DNA from 3 places in the Methylorubrum pseudosasae genome. Region 2 is predicted to be linked to each of the others. Evidence: riboswitches for the same ligand, from Rfam matches in the RefSeq annotation. Region 2 holds a riboswitch; each other region holds the start of a gene.
The links. Region 2 has a riboswitch for cobalamin ahead of M2437_RS06520 (hypothetical protein). Riboswitches for the same ligand answer to the same signal wherever they lie in the genome.
Positions count from the first base shown of each region.

Region 1: another riboswitch for cobalamin. It lies ahead of M2437_RS02260 (TonB-dependent siderophore receptor); the one in region 2 lies ahead of M2437_RS06520 (hypothetical protein).
Region 3: another riboswitch for cobalamin. It lies ahead of M2437_RS25810 (CbtB domain-containing protein); the one in region 2 lies ahead of M2437_RS06520 (hypothetical protein).

Region 1 covers NZ_JAQGDU010000002.1:297,250-307,377, forward strand. Annotated here, with positions in the region: partial or broken gene M2437_RS02255 (DUF2778 domain-containing protein) at 1-812, opposite strand, end outside; cobalamin riboswitch at 1,247-1,455, shown strand; gene M2437_RS02260 (TonB-dependent siderophore receptor) at 1,619-3,763, shown strand; gene M2437_RS02265 (acetyltransferase domain-containing protein) at 3,763-4,959, shown strand; gene urtA (urea ABC transporter substrate-binding protein) at 4,975-6,216, opposite strand; gene M2437_RS02275 (urease accessory protein UreD) at 6,406-7,290, opposite strand; gene ureG (urease accessory protein UreG) at 7,290-7,934, opposite strand; gene ureC (urease subunit alpha) at 7,931-9,643, opposite strand; gene M2437_RS02290 (urease subunit beta) at 9,659-10,128, opposite strand, start outside.
Region 2 covers NZ_JAQGDU010000002.1:1,204,162-1,214,289, reverse strand. Annotated here, with positions in the region: gene M2437_RS06570 (helix-turn-helix domain-containing protein) at 1-131, shown strand, start outside; gene M2437_RS06565 (hypothetical protein) at 300-443, shown strand; gene M2437_RS06560 (hypothetical protein) at 440-1,171, opposite strand; gene M2437_RS06555 (DUF6522 family protein) at 1,388-1,681, shown strand; gene M2437_RS06550 (hypothetical protein) at 2,495-2,692, shown strand; gene M2437_RS06545 (DUF3280 domain-containing protein) at 2,741-3,253, opposite strand; gene M2437_RS06540 (hypothetical protein) at 3,480-3,668, shown strand; gene M2437_RS06535 (hypothetical protein) at 4,337-4,579, opposite strand; gene M2437_RS06530 (hypothetical protein) at 5,274-5,537, shown strand; gene M2437_RS06525 (hypothetical protein) at 6,228-6,620, shown strand; gene M2437_RS06520 (hypothetical protein) at 6,768-7,013, opposite strand; cobalamin riboswitch at 7,137-7,331, opposite strand; partial or broken gene M2437_RS06515 (IS5-like element ISMex15 family transposase) at 7,533-8,289, shown strand; gene M2437_RS06510 (carboxymuconolactone decarboxylase family protein) at 8,686-9,141, shown strand; gene M2437_RS06505 (SDR family oxidoreductase) at 9,351-10,100, shown strand.
Region 3 covers NZ_JAQGDU010000002.1:5,262,970-5,273,097, reverse strand. Annotated here, with positions in the region: gene M2437_RS25820 (DUF1636 family protein) at 1-109, opposite strand, end outside; gene M2437_RS25815 (CbtA family protein) at 102-869, opposite strand; gene M2437_RS25810 (CbtB domain-containing protein) at 901-1,083, opposite strand; cobalamin riboswitch at 1,125-1,323, opposite strand; gene M2437_RS25805 (anthrone oxygenase family protein) at 1,368-1,790, opposite strand; gene M2437_RS25800 (MarR family winged helix-turn-helix transcriptional regulator) at 1,777-2,268, opposite strand; gene cobU (bifunctional adenosylcobinamide kinase/adenosylcobinamide-phosphate guanylyltransferase) at 2,350-2,880, shown strand; gene cobO (cob(I)yrinic acid a,c-diamide adenosyltransferase) at 2,880-3,482, shown strand; partial or broken gene fumC (class II fumarate hydratase) at 4,033-5,575, shown strand; gene fae (formaldehyde-activating enzyme) at 5,691-6,230, opposite strand; gene M2437_RS25775 (hypothetical protein) at 6,411-6,692, shown strand; gene M2437_RS25770 (hypothetical protein) at 6,716-7,162, opposite strand; gene M2437_RS25765 (alpha/beta fold hydrolase) at 7,371-8,255, shown strand; gene M2437_RS25760 (methyl-accepting chemotaxis protein) at 8,581-10,128, shown strand, end outside.

The DNA.
Region 1 (10,128 bases), 910 kb from region 2:
CCTCGCCGCTCGGCAGCGTCACGGTGGCGGCGCTGATGTCGTAGACGGCGACCCCCGGCTCGGAAACCGGGCCCGGCACGACGCGCCGCCGCGCGGCCGAATCGACCGCCCCGCTGTCGAGTCCGGCATAGGCCATCGCCTTGTCCGAGGACGGCGTGGGCGTCGAACCCGGCAGATCGAACATCTTCTCGAGGAAGTTGCGGTTGTCCGTGACCGCGGCGCTGAACACGCTGCGGGTCGGCTCGGCGGGAGGCGCGCGCCGTGGATGCGGTGGCGATCCGAGGTGTTGCCGCCCGGGCGGTCTGCGTGCGCGGCTCGTAGCGGAATTCGTCGGGCCGCCGCACTGGCAGCGGCACCGTGAGGGCGAGGCGGGCCGTCGGCGCGGCCGGGCGCGGCGTGACGGCGGGCGCGGCGTCGGCAGCCTGACCCGCGGGGAGGGCGGCCAGGGTCGTGACCGGCTCCGATGGGGCAGGCTGCGGCTTGGAAGGCTCCGCCACGGGCGGCGCCCGGAAGGCGGACACTTGCGCGGTCCGCGGGACGAAGCCGCCGGACGCGGTGTCGAGCACGGGGGTGGGCTCGAGCATCCAAGCCAGCGCGCCGGGCGCGGCCTGCACGGTCTCCGTCCCTTCGGCCTCGCCCGAAACCTGCGCGGTTTCCACGGGGGCGGGCGCGGCGCGATCCTGCGGTTGCAGTATCCCGGCGACCGCGAGACCCCCGAGGGCGGTCAGCGCGAGCGCCGCGACAGGCGGGCGGCGCCGACGGCGGATGACGGGCCGGGCGGAGCGACTCTGGACGAGCTCGGCGATGTCCATTGCGGGCGGTACTCGACAACGCGGATCCCACACGGCCTCCCGCCGTCATCTCCGGCTATCTGTGCCAGAATGACAAAACGAGATGGCTTCGCCGATTAGGGAAGGATCAACCTTAAGCCTTCGTCATTCAACGGGATCTTGGTTAATCTTGCCTAAAGCTCGGTCACGTCCTTCGAAAAACGTTCGATGCGGATTCTCAGCGGCTCCGCCGCGCCACGAGGCGGCGGCCTCTACCAACCGCTGCGGCGCAGTGCGCGCTCGATGACGGGGTCGACCGGACGATCGCCATCGTCTCGTGTGCCCGCCTTCAGGCCGACGCGGGAAACGCAGCCGCCATGGGGCTTCTCGCCGAACCTTTGTGCTCTACGGGCCACAGGTTGTGTGATGTTGTTACATTTCATTGGTTGGTCTGTTGACCCTGCGCCGCATCGCAGCGAAGTTGCTGCGGCCAAGGTTCCCCCGGACGCATGTCCGAGGGCTAAGAGGGAATTCGGTAAGCCCGTCCGGGCGAGGCCGAAGCTGCCCCCGCAACTGTGAGCGGCGAGCCACCGTCGTCGAAGGTCACTGGTGCCCTGCACCGGGAAGGCCGAGACGGGGGCGCTGACCCGTGAGCCAGGAGACCTGCCTTGGCGCGACGATGTCCCCCGGGCGGGGTGCTCCGGCGGCGTGCCTGATCGGCGAGAGCGTTCCCCTGCGCTCCCGGCGGGGCACCCGCTTGGGCCCGCACCCGAACAGCCAGAGCGCGCCTTGTGACAGTTCGGACGATCCTGAACGCCATCGACGTCCCGGCCCGGCGCCCGCCTTGGATGCTCGCCGCGCTGCTCTGCGCCGGCCTGCACGGCCCGGAGGCGCGGGCGCAGGAATCGGTCACCCTGGAGGAACTGGCGGTCGAGGGCGAAGGCCGCGGCGTTGGCAATGGCGCAGCGGACGGCCGGACCAGCGCCGCCGGCACGATCGGCCTGATCGGGCCGACGCCGGGCTACCGCGCCGACCGCGCGGTGAGCAGCACGAAGACCGACACGCCCCAGCGCGACGTGCCCCAGATCGTCACGGTCGCCCCGCGCGAGGTCATCACGGATCTCGCCGCCACCCGCGTCGATCGCGTCTTCAACTACACGCCGGGCGTAGCGCAGCAGAACAATTTCGGCGGCCTCTCGGTGTTCAGCTACGCCATCCGCGGCGTCACCACCTCCGAGATCTACAAGAACGGCTTTCCGCTCAACCGCGGCACGCCGCCCCCGCCCGACGCCCAGAACGTCGAGCGCGTCGAGGTGCTCAAAGGCCCCGGCGGCGGGCTGTTCGGGCGCAGCGATCCGGGCGGACTCGTCAACATCATCACCAAGCAGCCGACCGTCGAGCGCTTCGTCGAGATGGGCGGGTTATGGGACTCGTTCGGGCAGTTCCGCGGCACGGTCGATTCCGGCGGCGCGCTCAACGAGGAGGGCACGCTCGCCTACCGCTTCAACCTCGCCGCCGGCCGCCAGGGCAGCTTTCGCGATTTCGTCGACAGCGACCGGCTGCTCGTGGCGCCCGTCCTGAGCTGGCAGATCACGCCGGACACGCGCATCACCGTCGAGACCGAGTTCCTGCGCAACCGCATTGTGTTCGACCGCGGCGTCATCGCCCTCAACGGGCGGCTCGGGCTCTTGCCGATCTCGCGCTTCCTCGGCGAGCCGGGCCAGAGCACCTATCAGACCAACAACACGATGCAGGTCCGCGTCGATCACCGCTTCAACGCCGATTGGCAGATGCGGCTCGCCACCCACTTCAACACCGGCACGCTGGAGGGCGAATCCGCCGAGATTCGCGCCATCGCCGCCGACAACCGCACCGTCTCGCGCGATCGCAACATCCGCGACTACCGCTGGGACGTGGCGATTGGCCAGGCGGAGGTGGTCGGGCGCTTCGACACCGCCGGGATCGGCCACACCATGCTGCTCGGCTTCGAGCGCGAAAGCACCGACAGCCGGACGGTCTACAACCGCTCGACGATCCGACCGGGTTCGACCTTCGCCATCGACATCTACGATCCGCGCTACGGCCAGCCGCTGCCGCCGATCGACCGCTTCCGCAACAACCTCGAACGGATCACCAACACCGCCCTCTATGCGCAGGACCAGATCGTCCTCACGCCCGAATGGAAGGCGCTGCTCGGCGTGCGCTTCGACTTCTTCGAACAGTCGTTCCGCGAACGCATCCCGCGGTCCCAGGTCGATCAGACCTACTTTGCCGCGACGCCCCGCGCCGGCCTCGTCTACCAGCCGCTGCCCGAACTCTCCCTCTACGCCAATGTCGGCACGAGTTTCCGTCCCAATATCGGTCCCGATGCTGCCGCCGCCTCCGCCTCCGGGCCGTTCGCGCCGGAAACCGGCATCGGCTACGAGGTCGGGGCCAAGCTCGACCTCTATGGCGGCGCGCTGGCGCTGACCGGCACCGCCTTCCGGATCGACCGGGAGAACGTGCTGACGCCGGAGGCCAACGGCAGTGGCTTCTCCGTGGCGGTCGGCGGGGTGCGCAGCCAGGGCTTCGAGCTGACCGCCGCCGGCCAGATCACGCCGGAGATCAAGCTGCTGGCGGGCTACGTCTACGCGGAGGCCGTGGTCACCGAAGATCCGACCTTGCCGGCCGGCACGCCGCTCATCAACGTGCCGCGCCATTCCGGCAGCCTGCTCGCCGTTTACGAGGTGCAGGCCGGCCCGTGGAAGGGGCTCGGGCTCGGCGGCGGCGTGCGCGGCGTCGGCGAGCGGGCGGCGGATGCGGTCAACAGCTTCTCCCTGCCGGCCTATATCGCGGTCGATGCGCTCGCCTATTACCGCTACGAGAACTTCCGCTTCGGGCTGAACATCGAGAACGTGTTCGACACCGAGTATTACGAGAGCTCCCTCAACCGCTTCCGGGTCTATCCCGGCGCCCCCCGGCGCTTCACCGGAACGATGACGGTGCGGTTTTGATGAGGGCTCGCCAAGGGGCGGCCACGGCTGAGTCCGCACCGGCTCCCATCGCCGTGGGGGCCACGCCACGCACCCGCATCGGCGCCATCGATGCCCTGCGCGGGCTCGTGATGCTGCTGATGCTGGTCGATCACGCGCGGGAGTTCTTCTACCTGCACGCCCAGGTGAGCGACCCGGTGAACCTCGCGGCAACCCCGCCCGGCCTGTTCCTGACGCGGGCCGCCTCGCATTTTTGCGCCCCGGTCTTCCTGCTGCTGACCGGGCTCTCGGCGAGCCTCTACGGGCAGAAGCACGGCAGCCGCGCCGCGACCTCCGCCTTCCTCATCAAGCGCGGACTCTTCCTGGTCGCCCTCGAAGTGACCCTGGTGAACCTCGCCTGGACCCGTGCCCTGCTGCCGCCGATCCTCTACCTGCAGGTGATCTGGGCGATCGGTCTCAGCATGATGGCGCTCGCCGCGCTGCTCTGGCTGCCGCGTCCGGCGCTGATCGGCGTAGGCCTGGCGATCATGCTCGGGCACAACGCGCTCGACGGGATCGTGCTCGCGCCCGATCAGCCGGGCTACGCCCTGTGGGCGGTGCTGCATCAGCGCGGCCTGATCCCGCTGCCCTGGGGCGCGGCGCGCACCTCCTACCCGGTGCTGCCCTGGATCGGTGTGATCGCCGCGGGCTACGCACTGGGGCCGCTCTACGGCACGGGCGTCGATCCGGGCACGCGCCGCCGACGCCTCGTCGCCCTTGGGCTCGCGAGCCTCGTCGCCTTCGCGATCCTGCGCGGCCTCAACGGCTACGGTGATCCGCATCCGTGGCAGGCGGGCAAGGATTGGGGCGCGGACGCCCTGTCCTTCGTCAATCTCACCAAGTATCCGCCCTCGGCCGACTTCCTGCTCGCGACCCTCGGCCCCGGCCTGCTGCTGCTCGCGCTGTTCGAGCGCCTGCCGGAACGGCGTCTAGGCTGGCTCACCGTCTTTGGCGGGGTGCCGCTGTTCTTCTACCTGCTGCACTTATGGGCCCTGCACCTGACCTATGACGGCCTGGCCGCGTTCGGCCTTGCGGGTCCCTCCGGCCGGATCGAAGTCGGCGCCCCGTTTCAGATCTGGCTGATCGCGGCACTGTTCGCGCTGGCCCTCTACCCGGCCTGCCTCTGGATGGTGCGGCTGAAGCGGCGCAGCCGGTGGCGGGGTCTGAGCTACCTCTGACCCCGCCCGAGCCGCCTACTGATACCCCTTCGGGAACGGGTTCGGCTCGATCAGCTCCGGGCTCTCGTAGACTACGTCGAACTGCCCGTCCGGCCGGGCGCGGGCGACCCGGGTCTTGGCCCACAGGTGATGGTTCTCGTGGATCTTCACGGCGCCTTCCGGTGCGTCCTTGATCTCGAGGCCCGGTGAAACGGCGATCACCTTATCGACCTCGAAGGAACCGGCCTTCTCCACCGCCGCCTTCCACAGGAAGGGGCTGAGATAGGCGGCCTGGGTGATGTCGCCGATGACGGTCTTGTCGCCCCAGCGCTTCTTGAAGGCGGCGACGAAGGCCTCGTTGGCCGGGGTCTTGACCGACTGGAAGTACTTCATGCAGCTATAGGCGTCGGCGATGTTCTCGCCGCCGATGCCGTCGACGTCGTCCTCGGTCACGGACACCGTCACCAGCGTCTGCTTCTTGAGGTCGATGCCGGCCGCCTTGAGCTGCTTGTAGAAGGCGACGTTCGAGCCGCCGACGACGGTGGCGAAGATGACGTCCGGCTTCTTGAGCTTGATCTTGTTGATGACCGAGTTGAACTGCGTGTGCCCGAGCGGGAAGTATTCCTCGCCGACGATCGTGCCCTTGGTCACGTTGGTGATGTGCTTGGTCGCAATCTTGTTGGTGGTGCGGGGCCAAATATAGTCCGAGCCGACCATGAAGAAGGATTTGGCGCCCTTCTCCTTCGTCACCCAGTCGAGGGCGACGAGCGTCTGCTGGGTCGCCTCCTGGCCGGTGTAGATCACGTTCTTGGACTGCTCCAGGCCCTCGTAATAGGTCGGGTAGTACAGGAGGCCGTTATACTGCTCGAAGACCGGCAGCACGGCCTTGCGCGAGGCCGAGGTCACGCAGCCGAACACCGCCGCGCAATGGTCGTTGACGACGAGCTTGCGCGCCTTCTCGGCAAAGGTCGGCCAGTCGGAGGCACCGTCCTCCTGGATCACCTTCACCGTGCGGCCGAGGATGCCGCCGCTCGCATTGATCTGTTCGATGGCGAGCCTTTCCCCTTGCGTCGCCCCGGTCTCGGACATCGCCATGGTGCCGCTGATCGAGTGCAGGATGCCGATGGTCACCTCCTTGTCGGTGACGGCGAGCGCGCCCGCGCCGGTCTGCGCAAGGGCACGTCCGGGCAGGGCACTTAGCAGCGGAGAGGCGGCAAGGCCGAGCAGAAGTCGGCGGCGGAGATGGAAGTGGGCGTCGTTTCGGTCACGCGAGCGCATGTCTCTTCGAATTCCTTCGAACGTCATTCGGCCAATCGGTCCGAATGACGGCCCTGTGGCCGCCAGACGAGGCCGATGCCCCCGTGCGTATTTCGTCTCAGGAAACCGATTTGTATCAAGGGGAATTGCTGGGCGGCCTGCCCATATTTCTCGCGATGTGCCGTCCGGCTGGTCGTTTCGGGGTAATCTCTACTTTCGGCGCCGGCCGGGCGCGCACCCGCTCAAGGTCTCGAACACGATCCGGAAGATCGCATCCATGCCCGCCGACAGCGCACCGCCGTCCGGGGCGAGCAGGCGCAGGCCGAGTCCCGCGCCGTTGGGCAGCGGGCTCACGCCGGTCAGGCAGCCCGCCGCGTCGGCCGCCTGCCTCAGATGGAGACCGGCCAGGCGCGCGTCGTCGGGCGCGCCGAGCACGACCATCGTGCCGTAGGCGCGGTGAGGCCCCATCGGCGAATCCGGCGCCGTAAACGCCCTCCCGTCGATGCGGCTGCGCTCCCGCACCAGCGCACGGCCCTCGGGGTCACGGATCGTCAGGCCGAGATCGAGCCGGCCGAACGGACGGCCTTCGCCCGCGGGGTCGTGACAGGCGACGCTCTCGGTGACGATGGCGCGGGCGCCGGGCTCGGCGGTGATCTCGGTGGAAACGGCGAGATGGGCGCCCGGAAACAGGATCAGCGGATCGGGATTGAGTGCGAGGAAGGCATCCGCGGCGATGGTGAGCCGCGTCTCCTGGCGCGAGGGTTCGGGGCCGCCGCGATGCACGACCGTGCCGGCCTGGGTCGTGACATGCGCCCGTGCGCCGGCCCGCGCGGCGATCGCCAGGGTGAGGTGGTCGGCGGCGTAGAGGCCGCCCGAGGCCGATTGCAGGTAGAGGGTTGCGAGGTCGGGGCTCTCCGGATGCATCCGGAAGGCGCGGGTGATGTGGAACGGGTAGGGCGCGACCTGCCGCGACAGCACGGTGGTGCCCCCGCCGCGGGCGAAGACGAGGGACGCCTGCACCCGGCGCCCGACCGGAGGGGAGGGTGCCTCGGCCGGGGCGGGTTTTTCGGGAAGGCCGTCCAGCGACAGGGCCATCAGGGCGCGAACAGCACGGCGCGGCAGATCGCGTCGGCGACCGCCTCGACGCCCTCGCCGGAGCGGGCATTGGTGGCGGCCACGGGCTTCGCGCCCCGGACTCGGGCGGCCTCCGCCAGCATGCCGGGCAGATCGACGCCGACATGGGGTGCGAGATCGGTCTTGTTGATGACGAGGAGGTCGCAGCGCAGCACGCCGGGGCCGCGCTTTCGCGGGATGTCGTCGCCACCCGCCACGTCGATCACGAAGATCCACCAATCGACCAGATCGAGGGAGAAGGTCGAGGCGAGGTTGTCGCCCCCCGACTCAAAGATCAGGAGCTGGAGTCCCGGAAACTTCGCCTCCAGATCGTCGCCTGCCGCGATGTTGAGGGTCGGGTCCTCGCGGATCACCGTGTGCGGGCAGGCGCCGGCCTCCACCGCCTCGACCCGGGCCGGATCGATCAGCCCGGAGCGGCGCAGGCGCTCGGCATCCTCCTTGGTGACGAGGTCGTTGGTGACGACCGCGAGATCGACACCGCGGGCCTGAAGCGCCGGGATCAGCCGCTCGATCAGCGCGGTCTTTCCCGAACCGACGGGGCCGCCGATGCCGATGCGGGCGGCGGTGACGGATTCAGGGAGGGCAGGGGAGGGGGAAGCGGTCATCGCAGCATGTAGCGTTGGGCGAGCGGGAGGACGGTTGCGGGCTCGCAAGTGGCGAGTTCCCCGTCCACGAAGACCTCGAAGGTCTGCGGATCGACCCGGATCTCCGGGCAGGCGTCGTTCCAGAGCATGTCGGCTTTGGTCAGCGTGCGGGTGCCGCGGGCCGGCAGCAGGTTCTTTCGCAGGCCAAGGCTCTCGCGCAGTCCCCCTTCGATGGCGAGCGGGTGGACGAAGCAGGCCGACAGGCCCTGCTTGGCGAGCCCGAACGCGCCCCATTGCGGGCGCATCAGCATCGGCTCGCAGGTCATCAGGGAGGCCGCGGAATCGCCCATGGCGCCCCAGGCGATGAAGCCGCCCTTGATCACGAGTTCCGGCTTGATGCCGAAGAAGGCCGGGCGCCAGATCACGATGTCGGCCATCTTGCCGGGCTCCAGCGAGCCGATGTGCTCCTGGATGCCGAAGGTGCGCGCGGCGTTGATGGTGTACTTGGCGATGTAGCGCTTGATCCGGGCATTGTCGCCGAAGCCCGGCCGCTCCTCCGGCAGGGCGCCGCGCTGGTCCTTCATCTTGGAGGCGAGCTGCCATGTCCGGCAGATCACCTCGTGGATGCGGCCCATGCCCTGGCTGTCGGAGCCGAGCATCGAGATCGCGCCGATATCGTGCAGCACGTCCTCGGCCGCGATGGTCTGCGCGCGGATGCGGCTCTCGGCGAAGGCCACGTCCTCCGGCAGAGCCGGGTTGAGGTGGTGGCACACCATCGTCATGTCGAGGTGCTCGTCGAACGTGTTGACCGTGTAGGGATTGGTCGGGTTCGTCGAGGAGGGCAGGCAGTGGGGCAGCCCTGCCACGCGGATGATGTCGGGTGCGTGCCCGCCGCCCGCGCCCTCCGTGTGGTACATGTGGATGGTGCGGCCGCCGATCGCCGCCAGCGTGTCCTCCACGAAGCCCGACTCGTTGAGCGTGTCGGTGTGGAGCTGGACTTGGAAGTCGTATTCGTCGGCAAAGCCGAGGCAGGCATCGATCGCCGCCGGCATCGCCCCCCAATCCTCGTGGATCTTGAGGCCGAGCACGCCGGTCTCAAGCTGTTCCTTCAAGGCCGCCGGCTTGTGGGTGTTGCCCCTTCCCAAAAAACCGAAATTGACGGGCCAGGCTTCGGCCGCCTGGAGCATTTTTCCCGTGTTGAACGGCCCGCCGGAATCGATGCCGACGGTGATCGGCCCGAGCGAGCCGCCGAGCAGCGTCGTGATCCCTGAGGCGATGGCGTGATCGGGCAGGCCGGCGGAATCGAAATGCACGTGAACGTCGATGGCGCCGGGCGTCGCGATCAGCCCCTCGCAGTCGCGCACCGTGGTGCCGGCCGATACGATCAGGCGCGGATCGACGCCGTCCATGATCGCCGGATTGCCGGCCTTGCCGAGGCCGACGATGCGCCCGTCCTTGATGCCGAGATCGCCCTTCACGATGCCGAGGACGGGATCGATGACGAGGACATTGCACAGGAGGAAGTCGAGCGCGCCCTGCGCCGCCGTGACGCCGGGCGCGAGCCCGATGCCATCCCGAAGAGTCTTGCCGCCGCCATGCAGGCACTCGTCGCCGTAGACTGCGTGGTCGTGCTCGACCACTGCGATAAGCGAGGTGTCGGCGAGCCGCACGCCGTCGCCGGTGGTGGGGCCGTAGAGGGCGGCGTAATCGCGCCTTGGGATCGTGACCATGTTTCCGCGTCTCCCTCAGGCGCCCTTGAAGCCACGGGCCTTGGCGCGCCCCAGCGCGTCGGCGCGGGCCGCGTCGGTGTCGAGTTTGCCCTGTGTCAGGTTGTTGAGGCCGGTGAGCTCGCGCTCGCCGCCGAACCCCACCAGCGTCACGCTCTTGCGCTGGCCCGGCTCGAACCGGACCGCCGTGCCCGCCGGGATGTCGAGGCGAAAGCCCAGCGCCTTGGCGCGGTCGAAATCGAGCGCCCGGTTGACCTCGAAGAAGTGGTAGTGCGAGCCGATCTGCACCGGCCGGTCGCCGGTATTGACGACCTCGATCGTGACCCGCGGGCGCCCGGCACCAAGCTCGATCTCGCCCTCCGCCGGCAGAATCGCGCCGGGCTCCAGCGTGTCGGGCTCCGCCCCTTCCGCGGGCCGGATCGGCTCGTGCACGGTGACGAGCTTGGTGCCGTCGGGAAAGACGCACTCGACCTGCAGGATCGGCATCA
Region 2 (10,128 bases):
GTTTTCTACGCACTCATGGCGCCATCGATCTCCTGCACGCCTTCAGCGAGATTGAGGATGATCAACTGCGCCGCGAGGTTCTGGCGATTGTGCGCACGGTTGCTCGCATCGAGCAGGTGCGGGGCAGCTAGCGCACTGCCATGCAGGCCCGCGCTGGACCATGCGACCGCGATGGAGATCTACAAGGCTGTCGGGCAGGAAGCCGTAGCGGCCAGCGCCACTTACGACGACCGCATGGCGGAGGTGCGGAAGCGGATGCTCGCTGCGGCGCGCGGGGCTAATAGGTGCAGGAGGGCACAATGACGGAAGCCATTGAACACCTGAAGAACTGGTGCACCGATCAGCACAAGCTGTTGTCCAAAAACCTCGACCTCATGGAGAGGGGATTGCTCCATACGAGCGAAGGCCGCGTCGGCGGTGGCGTCGTCGATACAACACCCTAGCTCCCCCGACAGACCCGAGAGGCCGGGAGAAGGCATCTCGCCCTCGGCTCCCGGGACCTGCCGTCCAAATGATCTCGCCATGTCACGTGCATTGCTCCGTCGCCGGCGGAGGGCTCACCGAGTTCGCTGAGGTGCTTTTTGACATAGGCGGTCAGGACCGGCGTCAGCTGCCTCGGTTCGATCTTGAGCTCGTCGGCCATCTCGATCGCGACCCGGGCCGGCCACGCCAGCCAGGCATCTCGGAGCGCCCGGCCTTCCTCGAAGTACGCTGCCTCGGCTGCGGGTCGATCAACGAGCTTGCTGCCGCCCCGCTCGACGATCTGCTTCCGGTGGAGGCCGAGCCAGTTTTCCTTGCGCCGGACCGCAATGGCCGTCGGCAGGTTCGGGTCGTCGGGGTCGAAGGCATCTTCCTGGCCGCCGTCGCCATCGAGAGGCGCCGGGCGCGGATGCGGCTCGGGAGCGGGCTTCGGTGCCGGCTTCGGGGCTGCGTCGGCGTGAGAGGCGTTGTTACCGTCCTTGGCCCTCACCGAGCGATGGGTTACACCGCCCCGATAGGTCGTTGGCCGCTGGTCGAGGTTCCACTCGGTGGCTTCCACATCCACGCGGCCGGTGCCGTCGAGAACAAGTAAGCCCTTCTGCTTCCAAGTGGTTACGGCCTTGCGCGAGACGCCGCGGTGACGGGCGAACTCGGCTTGGCTGAGGAATTTTGGTCCGCTCGCTTCGGCCATGGGCGCTGTTACCTGTTACCCTGTTGCCGGGCTTCACGACCTTGGCGCTAGGAAAGCTGGGGGCCCCCGACCACCCGTATAGTTTTGGGGATGCCAGGGTCCCCCGGGCTGCAGGGCAGCGATCGCGCAGTAGCAGGTTTTCCCCTGCCGCCCCCTGGGATGCGTTACGGTGCATCTCAGCCCGCCAAAGCTGTCGTGCGAAAAGGAGGGCACACCATGCGATTTGAATGCGACCGAGACGGCGCATGGATTGTCGATCCGGCATCCCTTGCCAGTAAGCTCGGAATGACAGCGGCCAGTCTTCAGAGCCAGGAGCGTCGCGGGTTGGTCGGCAGCCGTGTCGAAATCGGAAGTGGCTCCGATGAAGGCCGCGCTCGTGTGACGGTTACGACCGAATATTCCGGCTGGCAGGGGCTTTTCGATGCAGACGGCGCTCTCATGGGCGAGCGCTTTTTCGAACCTGCAGGTACCGATGTCACCGCGTCGACCGGGTTGAGCGGCAGACATTAGGCCGCTGATAGTGCCAACCTCAGTCTCCGCCGCCCGACGATCCGCCCTCGCTGCAGGACGACCCACTGTCCAAGTAGGACGACGAGGTGGTGCAGCTATCGAAGGACGAGTGATCCGACACACGCCGTAGCTCGGCGCGATTGAGGAGAGCGGGCTCAACACCATGCCCGAGGGCGAGGCCGGGTTCATCTGGCTGTCGTTCGCTGCCGACCGGGATAAGCCAGAGGCATCGAGAAGCCGCGCGCAGCGCAGGCGGTTCTCCTGCTCCTCTCGGCGCCGACACTCTTTCTCGCGACGCTTACGGCCGAAGATGCCGAACATGCTAGCCCTCCCGTGCGGTGCTACGCCCTACTTACCTTCGCGCCATGCAAATCTGCCCAGATCTCAACTAGCTTGCCCCGCCGGCCTGTGCCTGCGATCTAATGATCTCCACTAGCGTCAGAGAAAAATCAATGGCTTGGTCGGTCGAGATACTGAACGACTAGGCCGACGATATCGAGTATTACATTGCCGTCGGCGGCGAACGCGAAGCGCGAACATACGCCAATGAACAGAAGTCGTTGGGACGGGTCATCCTTGCGATAAAAAATCACGCAGGCAATCTGGTGTTGGACAGATATTACCTTCTGCCAGCTAGCCGCCGCCCTGTGAGCGAACGCGCCTACCCCCGGAAAATGTAGAGTTGAGCTTGGTTGTGATCCCAGGGGGGAGATTGCCGAACCGAATCATAGGCCGCAGAGGCGGGTGCGGCCCGTCGGTGTCCAGTCCACCGCGGCGCTAGTGGCTGGACGACCCGCATGGCATACCGGTGCTATGACGAACGAAGTCCCGCACCCCTATTCCATCACGGTCGAGCCGCTGAAGAAACCCGAAGGCCATTTCGGATGGACCCTCAGGAAGCACGGTAAGCTGACCGAGAGGTCCGACCGTTCGTTCCCCACCGAGGCCAAGGCGTTCGAGAACGCGTTGAGAGCGATTGAGAAAGATCAGACTGGGTTCGGGAGCCGATAGGCTTCTGAGAGCTGTATAGCGGCACGGGCCGCAAGCCCGCAGCCAGCCTCACTTCTGCGGTGAAACTGCCTCAGTCGCGGGGGGCATGTTGTTCTTCACGAGGTACTTCACACCGCGATCGAACGAGGTGTCGTTGTTGCCGCGAATGTCGACACTATAAGCTTGCTCGGGCGTGTCGGCCTTCAGATCCTTCACGTAGACGTTGATATTGAGGATCAAGTTGGAGACCTTCTGGATCTCGCCAGTGATCGCAACGTCCGCATTGAGTTTGCGAGCATAATCTTCGGCGCATCCGCCGCACTTGCGCAGGTCGGAACTCTTCTCGACCTCAGCCCTCACGGGATCCGTGGACACGATCTGATAGCGACCGCTCTCCTGTAGCTGCTGACGTAGCAGATCGGTGAGGGGGCCGAGGCGGGCTTGGTCCTCATCGGTTGGACTTTGGGCGCCGAGGTTCGCAAGCTGGAAGTCGAAAACAGCAGCTTTGGGTGGCTCGGCATGTGCAGCTTTGGACACGAGCAGTACTGCCGAGACTGCCACCAAAAATTGATGTGGGCTCATTTATATTCCTCCTGAGACTTTTGTCTCCTGAAGGAACGCGCGAACGAGAGATAGGTCGCATCCAGGGTGCCGAGACGCAGGGCGGGAGTGGTGAGGCGGCCGAGCTCTACGAACCCTTGCCTAAGTGCGCCCGCTCGCAGTTCACACCCGCAACGGTTTGCAAATCATCCGCCATGGCATATCCGAAGCTCGGCCGTTTCCGCGGTCACATTTTTAAGGAGTTCGGATGACTTCAGACACGCAGCTCGATCGCTCTGCCTCGCCGCTCGCCTCTGTCTCGAACCAGATCCACCCAAGCGAACCTAATCAAATGATCCATCAGCTTGCCGAGGGCGCAGATGCCCTGCCGAAGGACGGCAGCAAGCCGACTGCACCGCCGACGAATGCGTTCGAAGGATTTGGGTCCTTCGCCTGATAGGCCTCGTCACCCGCCTGCTACGGTAGCGCCAATAACTGCAGCAGGCTGCTTCAACCCTCGTCACCGCTCCACTTGCATGCGGGCGACCTGGCTCAAGCTGGGCTTGTCGGATGACGCAGCGGCTCATGATGCGCGGGGGATGAAAAAGCCCCGCAGCGGGTCATCCGCTCGGGGCGCATCTTTCCAATCGTGAGAAGCGGCAGGGCCTATGGCGGCCTCACGTTCGTTCTCGCACTCGACCCGCGCATATTCTTCGTTGATCGGTGCGGGACAGACAATAGTGGCGCTCTATCCGAAGTCAATCACGCGATAGCCGTCATGCAGCTCAAATTCATATTCTCGGACCTGGGACCGATCGCAATCTCAGGAGCTTGACCGTCAGAGGATGGCTTAAGGTGGAAAGCGACGGTTCGGCCGGTGGATGCTGAACGGCAGGATCGCGGCACTCCCGGACCTTCAATAAGGGCTGCTGAATTGCAAGTTCGTTGCCTTACCTCACCACAGCGATGTTGGGACGCATTACCTTCAGTATTGGCTCGTTCCGGCCTCGCTCACGCAGAGCACGAATCCAGTCGACTCAGTTGAGTGCACCGCGCAGGTGCCCGCCGCCTGGATGAAGAGCGTTGTCGACATGCCGCATCCAACATTTTGAAAGCAGCAGGCTGCTAGGCAAAATCCTTTGGCCCATTGTTCCTAAAGTCGTATTGATGCTTCCGCACATTGAGGCTTTTTGCCGCCTCCATCGCCCCGGACCGCCCTGGCCCGAAACGACAGAGAAGCATGTTCACTCTGTCTCGCGAAACGTGATATTTTATATTCAATTCTTCCAATATGTCCGCAAAATCATCTTCATTACATTCTTGGGCCTTCAATGCAGCAGCAAGAGAATCCGCCTTGATCATCATCATGAGATCTCGCTTTATCTCGAATGTTGATGGAAGTCGCACTTTACGTCCGAACCGCAGTATTGTCGCCATGAATTCCATCCATATATTGAGTATACGCCAAATTCTGGCCATATGAGAGGAAAGGATTCAGCATATATTTTATGTTCCTCAAAAACAACGCCTCGAGACATCGTTCGTTCCTCAAACTTTTGTCAATGATCGCCTAAAGAAAAATACGATTATTTCTGACATTAATATTTCATAGGGGTTGAATGCGAACCAATGATCACCAAATATTCAGCTGAATGAATTGCCAGTTTTATATCAAAGGGTCAATCTATGAGCATATCTGTGTTCAGGCCCCCGATCTTCGGTGGCAAGGTTGAACCGGCAAACCCAAATCAGAAGGCTTCACGCCTCGATCGGGGAAAGCCGGAGGAGATAACTAAATCAGAAACAAAACAACCTGAGGTGTCCAGCTCGGCCTGGTACCATGACGCGGCTATCCGGGGGGAACTCGGCCCAAATCGTAGCAAAAAACGTTAGCATTACATTTGCGATGCCGGCGGCTATAATAACAATATATACTTAGTATACCGCCGATAAATCTGGAGAGATGGAGCTGATCATGGCACTCCCAAGATTGACAGGCTTGGAGTATTACTGGTTTGGGAAAAGTCAATCACTTGTGTCGGCGTACTCACGACATCGAAGCATGGAACTCGGACCAGCTGTCGCAGATGTAGTTCTCGCGATAAAAATAGATGCAAAAACATGCTATACTGGCCATCAATCATTGCGGCGACTCGCCGAACGTCTAGACAACGAATCAGTCGACGCTGCGTTCATGGAAGCGCTGGCGGTACCTAATGACGGGAAGAATGTAGAAAATAATCGCCGTGTGGAAGCGATGCGTTGTCTTTCATCCATGTTTTTCGTGACAGCCGACGAACTCCAAGCAGAAAAAGAGCGGCTGTAATTTGGTACAGGCCCGATCCTGTTTAACGTTCCGATAGCTGCCCTCGCTAGCAATTAGGAAATTTAATGCAATGACTAGCATCGGTAAGCGGTCTATGCTTAGATATCTTGGTACGATACGTGGACGGGGGGATCTCACGATTGGGGATGATCTGCTCAACCTCGGCATCGTCAGCTATGAGATCGATAGCTATCTCGACCGAAATACATATTCTGGAGACGGGCAGATTGAGGGCGATACCGCGCAGTTTGATGCGAGCTTTCGACGCCGGTGCCGCCCGCATTTTTTTGTCCAAAGGCCGATCTGTCGGGGTCGTACTCGCTGACCCAAAGGGCAGTTCAGCGGTCGAAATTGTGATTCAAGGCCGGCTGCCGCTCTGATTACCGCAAATATCGGGCCTATCAAAGCGGTTACTATGCTCCAAAAGTCTGTGCGAGCGGCTAATTTGCTCCCCGCGTGTTTTCTATAAGTATTTCTGACGGCCATCAGTAGATATCACCTGCAATTGCTCTCACCAAAGTTCGGGATTGATCTGTCGGAAGCCGGGCCATCGCCGCCCGCTCCACACGCCGATGACATAAGTGTGCGATTTGCGGGTTACATCAAGCATTCCACATTGCTGCGGTGGCGATCGAAGCCTGACCGGACGTACCGCCATAAACGCTGCAATGGGCTAGGCGGCATCGGGCGATGAACGCCTTTGTTGAGCAGTTTGAGGAGGCGTTCGTGCACAGAAATGAAGGCTCTGGCACGGAGGTCGCCACCGATGCTCTGCTGCGGAGCATGGTTGAGAGCGAGCGCGTTGGCCTAACCTTCAGTGCCGTGCGCGACGGAGGAGTACTCACTACATGGCAGGTACCCGGAAGGGCACAGCTTGGGCCGGATCTCGGCCGTGTCGGCGCAGACCTAACTGGAGATTCCTACTGGAAGGAACTCCTCCGGCTCGGCGAGCGTATTCACGCTGTTGGCGGCCTTGATGCCTTAGATGAAGCCAACATGTACATTGTGCATATGGATCCCCAGCATTCAGACTGGCGCGCCATGGTGCTGGAGAGCGTATGGTTTAATATTGGTCGTGAATAGTAGTAAGATAACTGCCAGCAATCCGCACCCGTTGTCTCGTCCTCAGGTCGTTACTTTCCTTGCGAGGTGCCTGATCTAAATCCTGGATGGGATCTTAAGCGGCCCTCGTAGGGGGAACGGTGCGTAGACTTAATTTGAAATGGTGTATCACGCCACCCTCTGTATGTCCTCGATCGGCAGCCGATAGTCGAATGGCGAGCCCATCACTTCCAGGGAGATGACACCAACGGCGCCGCCCTCTGCAGTGCCGACGAACTTTCCGACGAAGCCGCTGAACAGGCCCGAGCTAGCCCGCACCTCCTCACCCACCTGCATGCCGGCGAGCGGCGTGAGGTTCGTGCGCCCTGGCCGAACCTGAGCGCTCGATTGACGAGCGAGTGCGTCGGAAAGCATGGAACATGGAGCCTCGGGCAACGGCAGTGGCACGTCACCGCGAACGAGGCCTCAGCTCACCGCCTCCTCGCAGGAAGGCAGCGCTTCGACACCCGCCAGGACACCCCGCCCGACGCGTTTCGCGTGTGACCACGACTGACGGCACGTCTCCTGGCTCGCGGGTCGCAGCCCTCTCACCGTCTTCCCGGGCGAGGCTGCCCAGTGACATGGTGGCGGAAGGCTCGACGCTTACAGTTGCGGGGGCAGCCGCGGCATCAGGTTACCCCTCACCGCGTTCCCTTTTGATCCCCGAGGGGAACCGTCACGCGCATGTTACCGCCATCGTCTGCGCAATCCGTCGCTTTGCAGCAACACCATACACAAAACCCTTTTCGTACCCAACCGTGGGCACGGCTCGACCGCCTCCCCTGCGGTGACCCGCGAAGGTCCACTTTTACTTTGATAGTGGCTTAGGTTCCGGACCCATAAGTTTGGCTTGGCGGGTGTGCCTGTGATTTCTTCCGGGTGAGGGAGGAGCCAATGGGCGAGTTCTGGTTGACCGACGAGCAGTTTGCAAAGATCGCACCGCACCTTCCGACAGACACCCGGGGTAAGGAGCGCGTCGACGACCGACGTGTGATCAGCGGGATCATCCACGTGTTGAAGTCGGGCGGGCGTTGGACGGACGCCCCGCGTGAGATCTACGGCCCGAAGAAGACCCTCTACAATCGCTTCGTGCGCTGGGCGGCCAAGGGGATCTGGAGGGATCTGTTCGAGACCCTGGCCCGGGCCGGTTGGCCCCCCTCCCAGGTGCTGATCGACTCCTCGGCCGTGAAGGCGCATCGCTGCGCCTCCGGTGGAAAGGGGGGGAGCAAAGCCATGCCATCGGCCGCTCGCGGGGTGGACGCACCACCAAGATCCACGCGCTCACCGACCGGTTCTGCCGCCCGCTCGCCTTCCTGCTGACGGGCGGTCAGGTGGCGGACTGCAAGGCGGGGGCACAGCTCTTGGAGGGCGCGCCAGCGTGCCGGATCATGTTGGCCGACAAAGGGCTACGACAGCGACGCCATCCGCCGTCAGATCGAGGCGACCGGGGGCGGCGCCCAACATCCCGCCCAAGTCCAACCGGCGATGGAAGCCGTGCTTCTCCCCCGTCCTGTACAAGGGCCGCAACGCCATCGAGCGGATGTTCGGGCGCCTCAAGGACTTCCGCCGCATCGCCACCCGATACGACCGGCTGGCAGCCAACTACCTGGCGGCCGTCTGCATCGCCGCTACCGTCAGCTACTGGTTATGAGTCCGGAGCCTAATACTCAGACGGCTTCGTAGGTCTGCTCGGGGTCGAGAGCGGCGGTTCAGCGCCTGCCAACCCAATGTCGGCTCGTGGCGCGTAGCCGACCAGTCGGCATGCTAACTCCTGACCCCAAGCGGACATTCGAGGTGCTGCCGCTAAAGGTCCGGACGGGAGCGGCGACCAGAGCTTGGCGCTTCGTCCGGCAGCAGAAGTTCCGTGTCCGACCCATGACGGTCGACAATCGACCTGCTCAGCCTGCTTGGAAGAGGGCGTAGATGCGCTCGGCTGGAACATGATCCGCTTTGGACGAGAAAGCAGCATCGCATGTCACATCCGAGTCGCTCGGCTCGTCATGGCTTTGAACGTCGATCTCTGGCGCTCCGAGCACAAGGAAATGACATGAGCGAGAACAAGCGACTGGTCTGGAACGAGGTGGCTCCGCAGGGTGCCAAAGCGCTTTATGGCATTCACCACTACATCACCACTGGCACCGATCTACCCAATGAGCTGATCCATCTCGTCTTTCTGCGAGTGTCGCAGATTAACGGCTGCGCGCACTGCATCGACTTGCACACCCGGGATCTCCTTAACACGATGCCATTCGAGAAGGTCGCCCTGGTTCCGGTCTGGGCCGAGGTACCCCACCTGTTTTCTGACCAATACCGCGCCGCGCTCGCGTGGGCGGAGGAAGTCACGCTGGTCAGCGATACGCACGCTTCCGATGAGGCCTATGCGGCCGCAAGCACAGCCTTCGCGCCCAAGGATCTAGTGGACCTCACAATCACCATCGCCGCGATGAACGCGTTCAACCGCCTCGGTGCACCCTTCCGCCTCCCGGTCCAGGCGAAACATTAGTCGGTTCTGCGCTCTGTCAGGGGCGGCGCCAGCGCCGTCCCATTCCTGCGGATGTCAATTGATCTCCGGCGGCAGTTCCACGTCTCATGTCGCTAATTTTTTTCTGGGGCATGTCACATTGGGACCGACCCGCCTCGTCATTTGTTCGACGGACGCCTGAAAGCGGCAAGGAGCCGCCCCGTCCGTTCTCGAACAAGGAGACGGGTACCATGAAGATCGTGGTGATTGGCGGAGGCGGCCTCATCGGCAGGCATCTGACGGTCGAACTGTCGCGACAAGGACATGAGGCCATTGCAGCTTCGCCGAGCAGCGGCGTCAATACGCTAACGGGCGAAGGCTTGGCCGGGGTTCTTGCCAGAGCCGACGTCGTCGTTGACGTGTCGAACTCTCCGTCCTTCGAGGACGCGGCGGTGCTGGCCTTCTTCGAGCGCTCTGGCCGCAATCTCCTCGCCGCGGAGCGCGAGGCGGGTGTGAAACATCACGTCGCCCTATCCATCGTCGGCACGGACCGCCTGGAGGGGAACGGATACTTCCTCGCGAAGGTCGCGCAGGAGCGATTGATCGCGGCTTCTGGCCTTCCCTACACCATCGTCCGGGCGACGCAGTTCTTCGAGTTCGTCGCGACGATCGCCCAGGCTTCCGTCGCAGGCGACCGCATCGTTGTTCCCGATGCCGACTTCCAGCCGATCGCCGCCGCCGATGTAGCCGCAGCGCTCGCCGATGTCGCGCTTGCTCCCCCGCGCAACGCGACGATCGAGATCGCTGGGCCGGACCGCCTGCCGTTCCGCGACTTCGTCGCCCACTCGATCGCATCCACCGGCGACCGTCGGGAGGTGCTTGCCGACAGGGCGGCGCGCTACTTCGGCGCTGCGCTCGATAAGGGTTCGCTTGTTCCCGAGCATGCGGAAGCGGCACGGCTCGGACCGACGCGGTTTGAGAGCTGGCTCGCTGCTGCCTGAACCGCTGCGCTTCTCCCCATCCACGAAG
Region 3 (10,128 bases), 4.1 Mb from region 2:
CCGCCAGCAGCGCGGCCAGCAGCTTGGCCCCGGCGCGCGGCTCGGACGCGTCACCCGCCGCGCGGCAGGTGGTGCAGACCGACAGGATGGCGCTATCGGGATCAGGCATTCGCACGGGCACCCGCCTCGCGGCCGAACAGGCCCCAGGCCCAGCCATAGGCGAGCCCGATCACCGCCCAGAACACGAAGCCGATAGCGAGCGCGCGTGCGGCGAACTGCGCGGCCGTGGCCGGCGGCACCTGCGAGGAGACGGTGTCGATCGATTGCGGCGCGCCCGCGAGATGCGGCGCGACGATGAGGACGAGGCCACCGAGGATCGTCAGCGGCACCCGCCGCACGGCGATCAGGTAGAGTCCGAGCCCGGTCGCCACCACCGTCATCAGCCACCACGACTGGCGCAGCACGAGCGGCGCCGCCCCCATGCCGGGCAGTTCCGGCGGCAGGCCGATGGCGGGGGCGAGGACCACCGCGAGGAAGCCGGCGATGCCGACGACGAGTCCGCCCTGCGGGGTCGGCTCACGGCGCAGGGCCAGCATCACCGCCGCGAGCAGCAGCGCGTAGCCGACGCCGCCGACCAGCGTGGCGAGACCGGTGAAGGCCATCCGCTGAAGGCCCGGCGCAGGCTGCCACGCGTCGGCCGTGCCGTGGTCGTGTCCGCCCTCGCCATGCGCATGCGCGTGGGCCGGGACGATCAGGGCGGCGAAAGAGGTCTCATCGCGGGAGGGCGGTAGGGCGGCATGCGCGCCCTCGCCTTCAAAGGTCTCCGCCTGAAGGATCAGCGGGGAGGTCAGCGTGAGCTGCAGGCCCGTCGCGACGACGGACGCGAGGAAGCCGGCGACGAGCGCCGCCGACAGCAACCGGATGATCATGGAACTGCTTTGAAGCCGCTGAATGCGCGGATCAGTGGCAGGGGAAGTTCTGCGCGTGGCGGAAATCGTGCGCCGCGTTGTGCAGCACCGAGGCCGGGGCGAAGCCCGCCACGAAGACGAGACCGAGGCCGAGGAAGGCGGCGACGAGGAGCGCGCGGGCGCCCTCGGCCGAACGGGTGGTGGCGGCCTGGGTCTGAAGGGTCGCAGTCGTCATCGGGTCACGAGCTCCGGCCGCCCCACCGGCGGCGTTCGAGAACAAAACTTCGCTGGACGGCAGGTCTCCTGGCTCGCGGCTGGTATCGTGCCTGCCGCCTTCCCGGATCACCCGGTGGCTCGTGGCAGGAACTCGCCGCTTACAGTTGCGGGGGCAGCCGCGGAATTGAGGCTTCTGGAAAACCTCTCACCGCATTCCCTTTTCACCCCGTTGCCGGGGCACCGTCACGGAGCGGTCATAGCCTGATGCGGACGGACGCACAACGTGTCCCGCACCGGCCGCGATCACCGCAGCGCCCAGAGGAAGGCCGCCACCGCCGCCAGACCGAGCCCGCTGCGGACTGCGTGCAGGCGGATCCAGCGTTGCATCAGCGGCGCCACGACCGGATCGGCACTCGATGCGGCGAGCAGGGCACGGTTGGTCGGCATGATCGCCAGCATCGTATAGGGCCAGTTGGCGAGCGCGAGCGCCGCCCCGAGCCCCCATCGCGGATCGCCGGTACGCGCCCAGGCGAGCAGGCCGAGGGCGGTGGCGGCCAGCGCCAAGCCGCCCTGCATCCGGGTCGCGCGGCGATAGCTCGGGCGCCATTGCTGCAATTGGGAGGCCGGGTCGAGGACCAGCCGGGCCGGATGCTCCACGAAGCCGACATAGAGCGCGGCGCCGGCAAAGGCCGCCGCCGCGACGAGGGCGAGTTCACCGATCAGCATCGTGGTCTCCCGGTTGTTCGCCGCTCCGGCGTTCGCCGGCCCGCTCGCCGATGGTCCGCACGAGGGCGCGGGCCGCATTGAGCGCCGCAGGGTCGAGATCGCGGGCGAGTGCGGCCGCCCAGGGCGCCTGCCGCGCCGCCGCCGCCGCGTAGGCATCCCGGCCCGCGGGCGTGAGGAGAACGAGGCGGGCGCGCAGGTGGTGGGGATTGTCCGCGAAGCTCACGAGGCCGGCTTTCGCCAGCTCATTGACCGTCCGCTGCACGCCCTGGCGCGTCATGCCCATGTCGCGGGCGATGCGGGCGACCGGCAGCGGCTGCGCCGCGAGTGCGACGGCGCCCAGAACCTGCCAGCGGGCGCTGGTGAGGCCGAAATCCCCCACCAGCCGATCGCCGGCGGCCAGCAGCGCGCCGCTCGACCGGAAGATCTCCAGCACCAGAGCCGTCGCGGCGTCCGCGGCCTCATGATCTGAACGTTTCATGACAATATGCTGCCGATTTGACAGCATATTGTCAATAGACTGACTTTGACGCGCTGGCGGCGCGTGGGGCAAAGGGTGCGGATGCTTCAGGCCGCCCCCCGGATGACCCTGGTGCTCGGCGGTGCGCGGTCGGGCAAGAGCGCCTATGCCGAGCGGCTGATCGAGGCCTGTCCCGCCCCCTGGCTCTACATCGCCACGGCGCAGGCCTGGGACGAGGAGATGCGGGTCCGCATCGACGAGCACCGGGCGCGGCGCTCCGACTCCTGGCACACCCTCGACGTGCCGATGGCGCTGCCGGAGGCGGTGGCCGCCGCGACCGGGCCGGTGCTGGTCGATTGCCTCACGCTCTGGCTCACCAACCTGCTGCTGGCCGAGGCGGATCTCGACGCGGCGACCGAGGCCCTGGCGCGGGCCTGCGCCGCGGCGCCGGGTCCGCTGGTGCTGGTGGCCAACGAAGTCGGCCTCGGCATCGTGCCGGACAACGCGCTCGCCCGCCGCTTCCGCGATGCGGCCGGGCGGCTGCACCAGCGGCTGGCGCGCGAGGCCGACCGGGTCGTGCTCACCGTCGCCGGGCTGCCGCTGACGGTCAAACCCTCACGCGAGAATCCCTGATGACCGAAGACGACACGCGCCACCGCGAAAAGATGGCCAAGCGCAAGGCGGTGCAGGACGCCGAGGTCGCCTCGAAGAAGATCGAGAAGGGCCTGCTGATCGTCCATACCGGCCCCGGCAAGGGCAAGACCACGGCCGCCCTCGGCCTCGTGCTGCGCATGCTCGGGCGGGGTCATCGGGTCGGCGTGGTGCAGTTCATCAAGGGCGCCTGGGACACGGGTGAGGCCCGCGCGCTCAAGAGCTTCGGCGACCAGATCGTCTGGCAGGCGCTCGGCGAGGGCTTCACCTGGGAGACGCAGGACAAGGCCCGCGACATCGCCGCCTGCGCCAACGCCTGGGAAACCGCGCGCGCTCTGATGGCGGACGAGAGCATCCGCCTGCTCGTCCTCGACGAGCTGAACATCGCCCTACGCTACGACTATCTCGACCTCGACGCGGTGCTCGCCGACCTCGCCGCCCGGCGTCCCGACCTTCACGTCGTCGTGACCGGCCGCAACGCCAAGCCGGCGCTGATCGAGGCCGCTGACCTCGTCACCGAGATGGGCAGCGTGAAGCACCATTTCTCCGCCGGGGTGAAGGCGCAGGAGGGGATCGAGTTCTGACGCCCGGCCCGGTTTCCGGCGACCGGGACGCCGCTTCCGGTCGCCGGCGCCCTCCCCCGGAATGAGGGCGTCCGAAGTTCGGGCACGACGCGCGGCGATGTCCGCCAAGTCCGATGCAGGCCCACGTCACGCAATGCCGGATCCCTGACCGTTTCGGCACCGGGCGCGATGGCGCAGCGGGCGTGTCCTGACAGACACGCCCATCGGCACGATCGATGCCGACCTGGCGATATTGAATTATATTATCACAAGACCAAACCGAAGCCTGAAAATTCAGCACCCATCTGCTTTTCACTGCCGAAGCATCAGGTGAGAGGCCTACAGGGCAGACCAAGTGTCAGCCCTATCCCTCCATAACAATTGATCACCTGCCTTGCGCCACGCATGCAGCCCCGGCCGTCGCCCGGCCGGGCTCATCCTGCCCGTGGACGATGGATCATTGATCGCGTGCGCCTCGCCGGAGGATCGCGTGCGGGCCGCGGCCGGACGGGCCGTGATCGCCCGTCCTCCTCGGCACGTCGGTCGCGAGAGCAAGAAAGGGCACGGCTCCATGGAGCGCAGGGACATCCTCAAGACCGGACTGCTCACGTCGATCGGCTTGGCGGCCGGTGCGACAATCCCGAAGGTGGCGGCCGCGGAGACCGGCAAAGCCGGCGTGCAGCCCGCCGGGATTCCTGCGACGGATGGCGGCGAGTGCTTCCGCGTCGAGAAGGACAGCATGGGTGAGGTGAAGATCCCCTGCGACAAGCTGTGGGGCGCCCAGACGCAGAGGTCGATCGAGAATTTCGACATCGGGATCGAGCGGATGCCGCGTGAGCTCGTGTCGAGCTACGCGATCCTGAAAAAGGCCGCCGCCAACGTCAACTTCGCGGATGGCCGCCTCGGCGAGACGCAGCACAAGCTCATCGTTCAGGTCTGCGACGAGATTCTGGCCGGACAGCACGCGGAGATGTTTCCGCTGCACGTCTGGATGACGGGTAGCGGCACCCAGTTCAACATGAACGTCAACGAGGTGATCGCGAACCGGTCCAGCCAGATCGCCGGTCAGCCGCTCGGGAGCAAGAATCCCGTGCATCCCAATGACCACGTCAACATGGCCCAGTCGTCGAACGACACCTTCCCGACGGCGATGTACATGGCCGCCGCGATCGCGGTCCGGCAGCGGCTGGCGCCCTCCATCACCGAGCTGCGGGACAGCATCGCCGCGAAGGCGGAGGCGTGGAAGGACATCATCAAGATCGGGCGCACCCATATGCAGGATGCCGTCCCGATCACGCTCGGGCAGGAATGGTCGGGCTATTCGGGCATGCTGAGCGACAACCTGGAGCGCTTCGACGACGCGCTGAAGGGTGTGTACCGTCTGGCCCTCGGCGGCACCGCGGTCGGCACCGGCATCAACGCGCAGCCGGGCTTTGCCGAGGCGAGCGCGAAGGAGATCGCGCGGCTGACCGGCCTGCCCTTCGTCACGGCGCCCAACAAGTTCGTGGTGCAAGGCGCGCACGACGCCATCGTCCACCTGTCCGGCACGCTGCGCACGCTGGCCGGCTCGCTCTACAAGATCGCCAACGATATCCGGCTGCTGTCCTGCGGTCCGCGCGCGGGCTTGGCCGAGCTGATCATCCCGGGAGAACGAGCCGGGCTCCTCGATCATGCCGGGCAAGACGAACCCGACCCAGGTCGAGGCGCTGACGATGGTCACCCTTCAGGTGATGGGCAACGACGTCAGCACCGGGTTCGGCGGCGCCAGCGGCTCGCTCGAGATGAACGTCTACAAGCCGGTGATGATCTACGACGTCCTGCAGTCGATCCGGCTGCTGAGCGACGGCAGCCGCAACTTCCGCAAGCACCTCATCGAGGGCACGAAGCCCAATCACAAGCGGATCAAGGACTACGTCGATCGCTCGCTCATGCTGGTGACGGCTTTGGCCCCGACGATCGGCTACGACAAGGCGTCGAAGATCGCCCACCTCGCGCACGAGGAGGATCTCAGCCTGCGGGAGGCGGCGCTCAAGCTCGGCTACGTCTCCGAGGCCGACTACGACCGGATCGTCGATCCGCGCAAGATGATCGCCCCCTACGTCGCCAAGAAGTAGTCTTCTCGCGTGAGGCGGTCCGATCCTCCCAAAAACCGCGGGATGATCGGGCCGAGCGACCGAAGCCCATCGACCGGGGCGCGGCCTAAACCGCGTCCCGTCGCGTGCGAAAAAATCAATACTCGATGATGTCTTCGAGCGCGTAGTGCTTCACCGTCTTGCGGTTGGCGATCAGCTCGTCGATCGTCGGCTCGCCCTTCATGGCGCGGGCGATGGCGAGCTTCGTCGCCTCGTAATTGGTGCGGTAGAGATCCTTGCGGTCGAGGTTTTCGTCCGTGCCGCAGCGCTCGTCGAGCCAGATCGTGATGATCATGCAGAGTTCGTCGAGCCCGTCCTTCGGCAGGATGCCCTCGATCACGCAATCGACGATGGCATCAGCCGTGGCCGCCTGAACCACGCCGCCCAGCAGCTCGGCATATTCGGCGGTGTGGATCGTGACCTTGGTGGTCATGATCGTGGAGGGGCGCACGAGCTGGTTGAGGTCGCGCACCACGAACATGCGGGTATGGCCCTGGACCTGCCCCAGCATGCTCGCGAAACCGTGGCCCACGGGGCCGCGGGTGGAGCCGATCAGCACCTCCGGCATCGCGTCGGTGAACTGCCCTTCGGCCGCGAGCACGGTCGCCTCGCCGGTGCGGAACCAGATCTCGGACATGTCGGTCATCCCTTGAGTTGTCGTGTGGCGTCGCGCCCGGCGGGCGGTCGGCGCGCAGACATCATCCCCGGCCGCGCGCGTCAATCGTCTTCGCCGAGCCGCCCGCCCGCGCCGCGCCCCTGGTCTGAGGCGGCGAAACCCTCCATGTCAGGCTCGGCAAGGACCGGAAGGATCAATTCGATGAACGAGCCCGGCAAGGGCGTTGGAATGGGCAGTGGATCAGGCGAGGGAACGGGCAACGCACCGAGCGGTGAGCGCGGCTGGAGCTTGTCCGCCACGCCGGAGGGCGAGGGCGTGCGCCTCGAACTGGGACTGCCCGATCTCGGCGGCCGCCCCGTCACCGCGATCCTCAGCCTCGACCGCGCCGAGGCGCGGGCCTTCGCTCGGGCGCTGCTCGCCGCGGCGGGCGATGCGACGGAGCGGACCTTCGTCAGTCCGCAAGAATCCGAACACGAAACCTGAAGGCGGGCCTGACCGGGTCCCGATCAGCGCTGGTTGCGCCGTCCGGGCAGCCGCGGCACCGCCGTGCCGCGCGGCTCCACCGGGGCGTCGCAGGCATAGGCGAACTCGGTCTGCAGATCGCTGAAGACGGTCTCGCCGGTGATCTTGCAATCCTCGCGCACGGTCTCGTCGAGATAGGTGCGTGCCGCCGTGCGGAAGCGCGCGGCCCGTGTCTCGGCCGGCGGACGCCCGTTGCCGACCCGGCCCACATCGCAGCCCGTCACCTCGCGCAGGGCGTTCGAGACCACCAGAACCCGGCGGCGCTGGCGGTTGTCGTAGACCTCGTAGGGCTCGTTACAGCCGATCGTGACGACCTGCGGCACCTGGCTGACGTAGGTCTGCGAGATGTAGCCGAAGCCGGTGCAGCCCGAGACGGCGAGGCTGCCGCCCAGCACGAGCGGGAGCGCGAGCCACCGAACCGTCGTCGCCATCTGCCGCCTCATACGGTGCCATCTCTCTCCCGCGACCGGCAGGAATGGACGCATTGAAACGGTCCAGCTTGCCCGGTCAAGCCGGCCCCGTTCCGGATCGGTCCGACGAGGCCTCACGGCACGGGCCTGTGACGGCGCGCTGCGGAACGGACCGGCGGGGCCGCCGCGTTGCCCGCGGAAGGTGCGACAGGAAGAAGGACGGTTGAGCATGGTGGAGATCCGGCACGACACGGTGACGGGCAACGGCGTGCAGCTGCACGTCGCCCGGGCCGGAACCGGCAGCCCCCTGGTGCTGCTGCACGGCTGGCCGGAATTCTGGCTGACCTGGGAGCCGGTCATGGCCCGGCTCGCCGGCCGCTTCAGCCTGATCGCGCCGGACCTGCGCGGCTTCGGCGCCAGCGAGAAGCCCGATCACGGCCCCTCGGACCACGCCGGTCCGGAGGTCCACGCCGCCGACATCGTCGGCCTTCTCGATGCCCTCGGCCTCGCGCGTGTCGGGATCGTCGGGCACGATGTCGGCGCCTCTGTCGGGCAAGCCCTCGGGCGCTCGCATCCGGACCGGCTCACCGGCCTGTTCTTCTTCGATTGCCCCTATCCCGGCATCGGCCCGCGTCTGGCCCAACCGGAGATGCTGGCCGAGATCTGGTACCAGTCCTTCCACCTCAAGCCGTTCGCCGCAGAGGTGGTCGGCGCCAGCCGCGAGAGCTGCCGCGCGTATATCGGCCATTTTCTGCGCCACTGGGCCGGCGGGAATCCATCCGCCTTCGACGCGGTACTCGATGCCTTCACCGATAATTTCCTAGTGCCGGGCAACCTGCAGGGCGGCTTCAACTGGTACCTGAGCCGGCAGGCGGGACGGCTCGCCATGGTGCGGGGCGAGGCGCCGGCCCTGCCGCCGATCCGCGTGCCGACCTGTATCCGCTGGGGCACGCAGGACCCGCTCTTCCCCTACGCCTGGACCGACCGGCTCGGCGAGACCTTCTCGGATCTCGATCTCGCCCCGTTCGAGGGCGCCGGGCACTTTCCGCATCGGGAATGCCCCGAAGAGGCCGCGGCGGCGATCGCGGCGTTCTTCGAGCGGCTGGAGGCTTGAGGCGGGCGGCCGGCATCTGGGTCTCGAACGCAACGTCCAAGTCATCACCGCCGAGCCAAGCTTCGACGATCCGACGCCGACGGTAGCGTTCTCGACCGAGCGGGCCGCGAACTGACCCGCGCCGGTCAGCGTCTCCCGAAAGACACGCGAACCCAGACTCCAAGATTCACGCAAACGTGCAACAACAGGCGTTACCCAGTTCGATTCCCGGTCAACCGATCGTTCACAAATATCATAGCGTAATCGCCCCCAGCGCCGACGTGGCGAAAATTTCGAAAAAACAACTGGGGGGCCGATGCGCGTCCGGAATCTCTTCGTTTCGTGCATGGCCTCTGTCGGACTCGTGACCGCGGGTTCGAGCTCTTTCATCGCTTGGCAGGAATGGCAGCGCTGGTCGCAGGCCGACGAGGCACGTCAGCTCGTCGGGGTCCTGGGCGAGATCGCCCGCTTCAACGAGCGCCTCGCCCTCGAACGCGGCTCCTACAACCAGCTCCTGCTCTCGGACAGCGCCGAGCAGGCGCCGATCCGGGCCTCGGCGGAGGCGAACCGGAAGGCGACCGAGGCCGTCGCCGGCCGGATCACGGGGGCCGTCGCGGCCCTGCCCGCCGACAAGCGGGCCGTGCTCGATCAAGCCCTGCAGCCGACGATCCGCCAACTCGAGGGCGCGCGTGCGGCGGCGGATAGCGAGATCGCCAAGCCGCTCAAGGACCGTGACGAGCAGGCCGCCAAGTCGTTCCAGAAAGCGATCATCGCCGTCGTCGCCCAGAACTCGAAGACGCTCGGCATGATCGAGATCGACATCACCCGGGAGAATCCCGAGGTCGCCCGCTCGGTGCCGGTCGTCAGCCTCGCGATGGAGCTGCGCGACATCGGCGGCAGCCGCTCGATCTGGTTCAGTCAGTATGCGGGCGCCAAGCAGCGCTTCTCTCCGGCCCTGACCGTGCAGATCCACGAGATGAACGGCCGGATCGAGCAGGCTTGGCAGCGGCTGCAGCGCAGCGTGATGCAGGTCGAAACGCAAGGCCCGCTGGTCGATGCCCTCACGATGGTCGAGCGCAACTTCATCGCCGATCCGGGACAGGTGGTGGCGGGGATGTTCGCAGCCGGCCGGGATGGGACCGAGCCGCCGATGACCCTCACGGAATGGCGGCCCCACACCACCAAAATGCTCCAGTCGATCCTCAGCGTCAGGGATGCCGCCCTGCAATCGGCCCTCGCCACCGCCGACGAGACGATCGCCTCGGCGCTGCAGCGCCTCGCCGTGGCGGGTGCGACCCTGCTCCTCGTCATCCTGTTCACCTTCGGCATCGTGGTCTTCTTCACCCGCCGCGTCGTGCAGCCGCTGGCCTCGCTGGCGCGGACCATCACGCAGCTCGTGGAGGGCACACGGGACGTCGAGGTGCCCGGAACGGACCGCCGCGACGAGATCGGCGAAATCGCCCGCGCGGTGGATGTCCTGAAGGCGCACGGCGCCGAGGCGGAGCGGCTGAGAGGGGAGCGCGAGGGCCTGCGGCAATCCGCCGAGGTGGAGCGGCGCCAGAGCCTGGAGCGGACCGCGGACCAGTTCGGCAGTTCGGTCGGAGGCATCGTCGGCCAGGTCGCGACGGCGGCGGGCTCTTTCGAGGCGCAGGCCACGAATCTGGCCGGCACGGCCCGAGAGGCCGACCTGCGTTCGGCGGAGGCCGCACGGCTCTCCCGCTCGGCCTCGCAGAACATCGAGGCCGTGGCCGCGGCCGCGGAGGAGCTGTCCGCTTCGATCGATCAGATCCGCCAGCAGGCGCGGGGGTCGTCCGCGGCAGCCTCGGAGGCCGCTCAAGAAGCCGCCTCGACGGAAGCCAAGGTCGCCGATCTCGGCGCCGCCGCCGCGCGGATC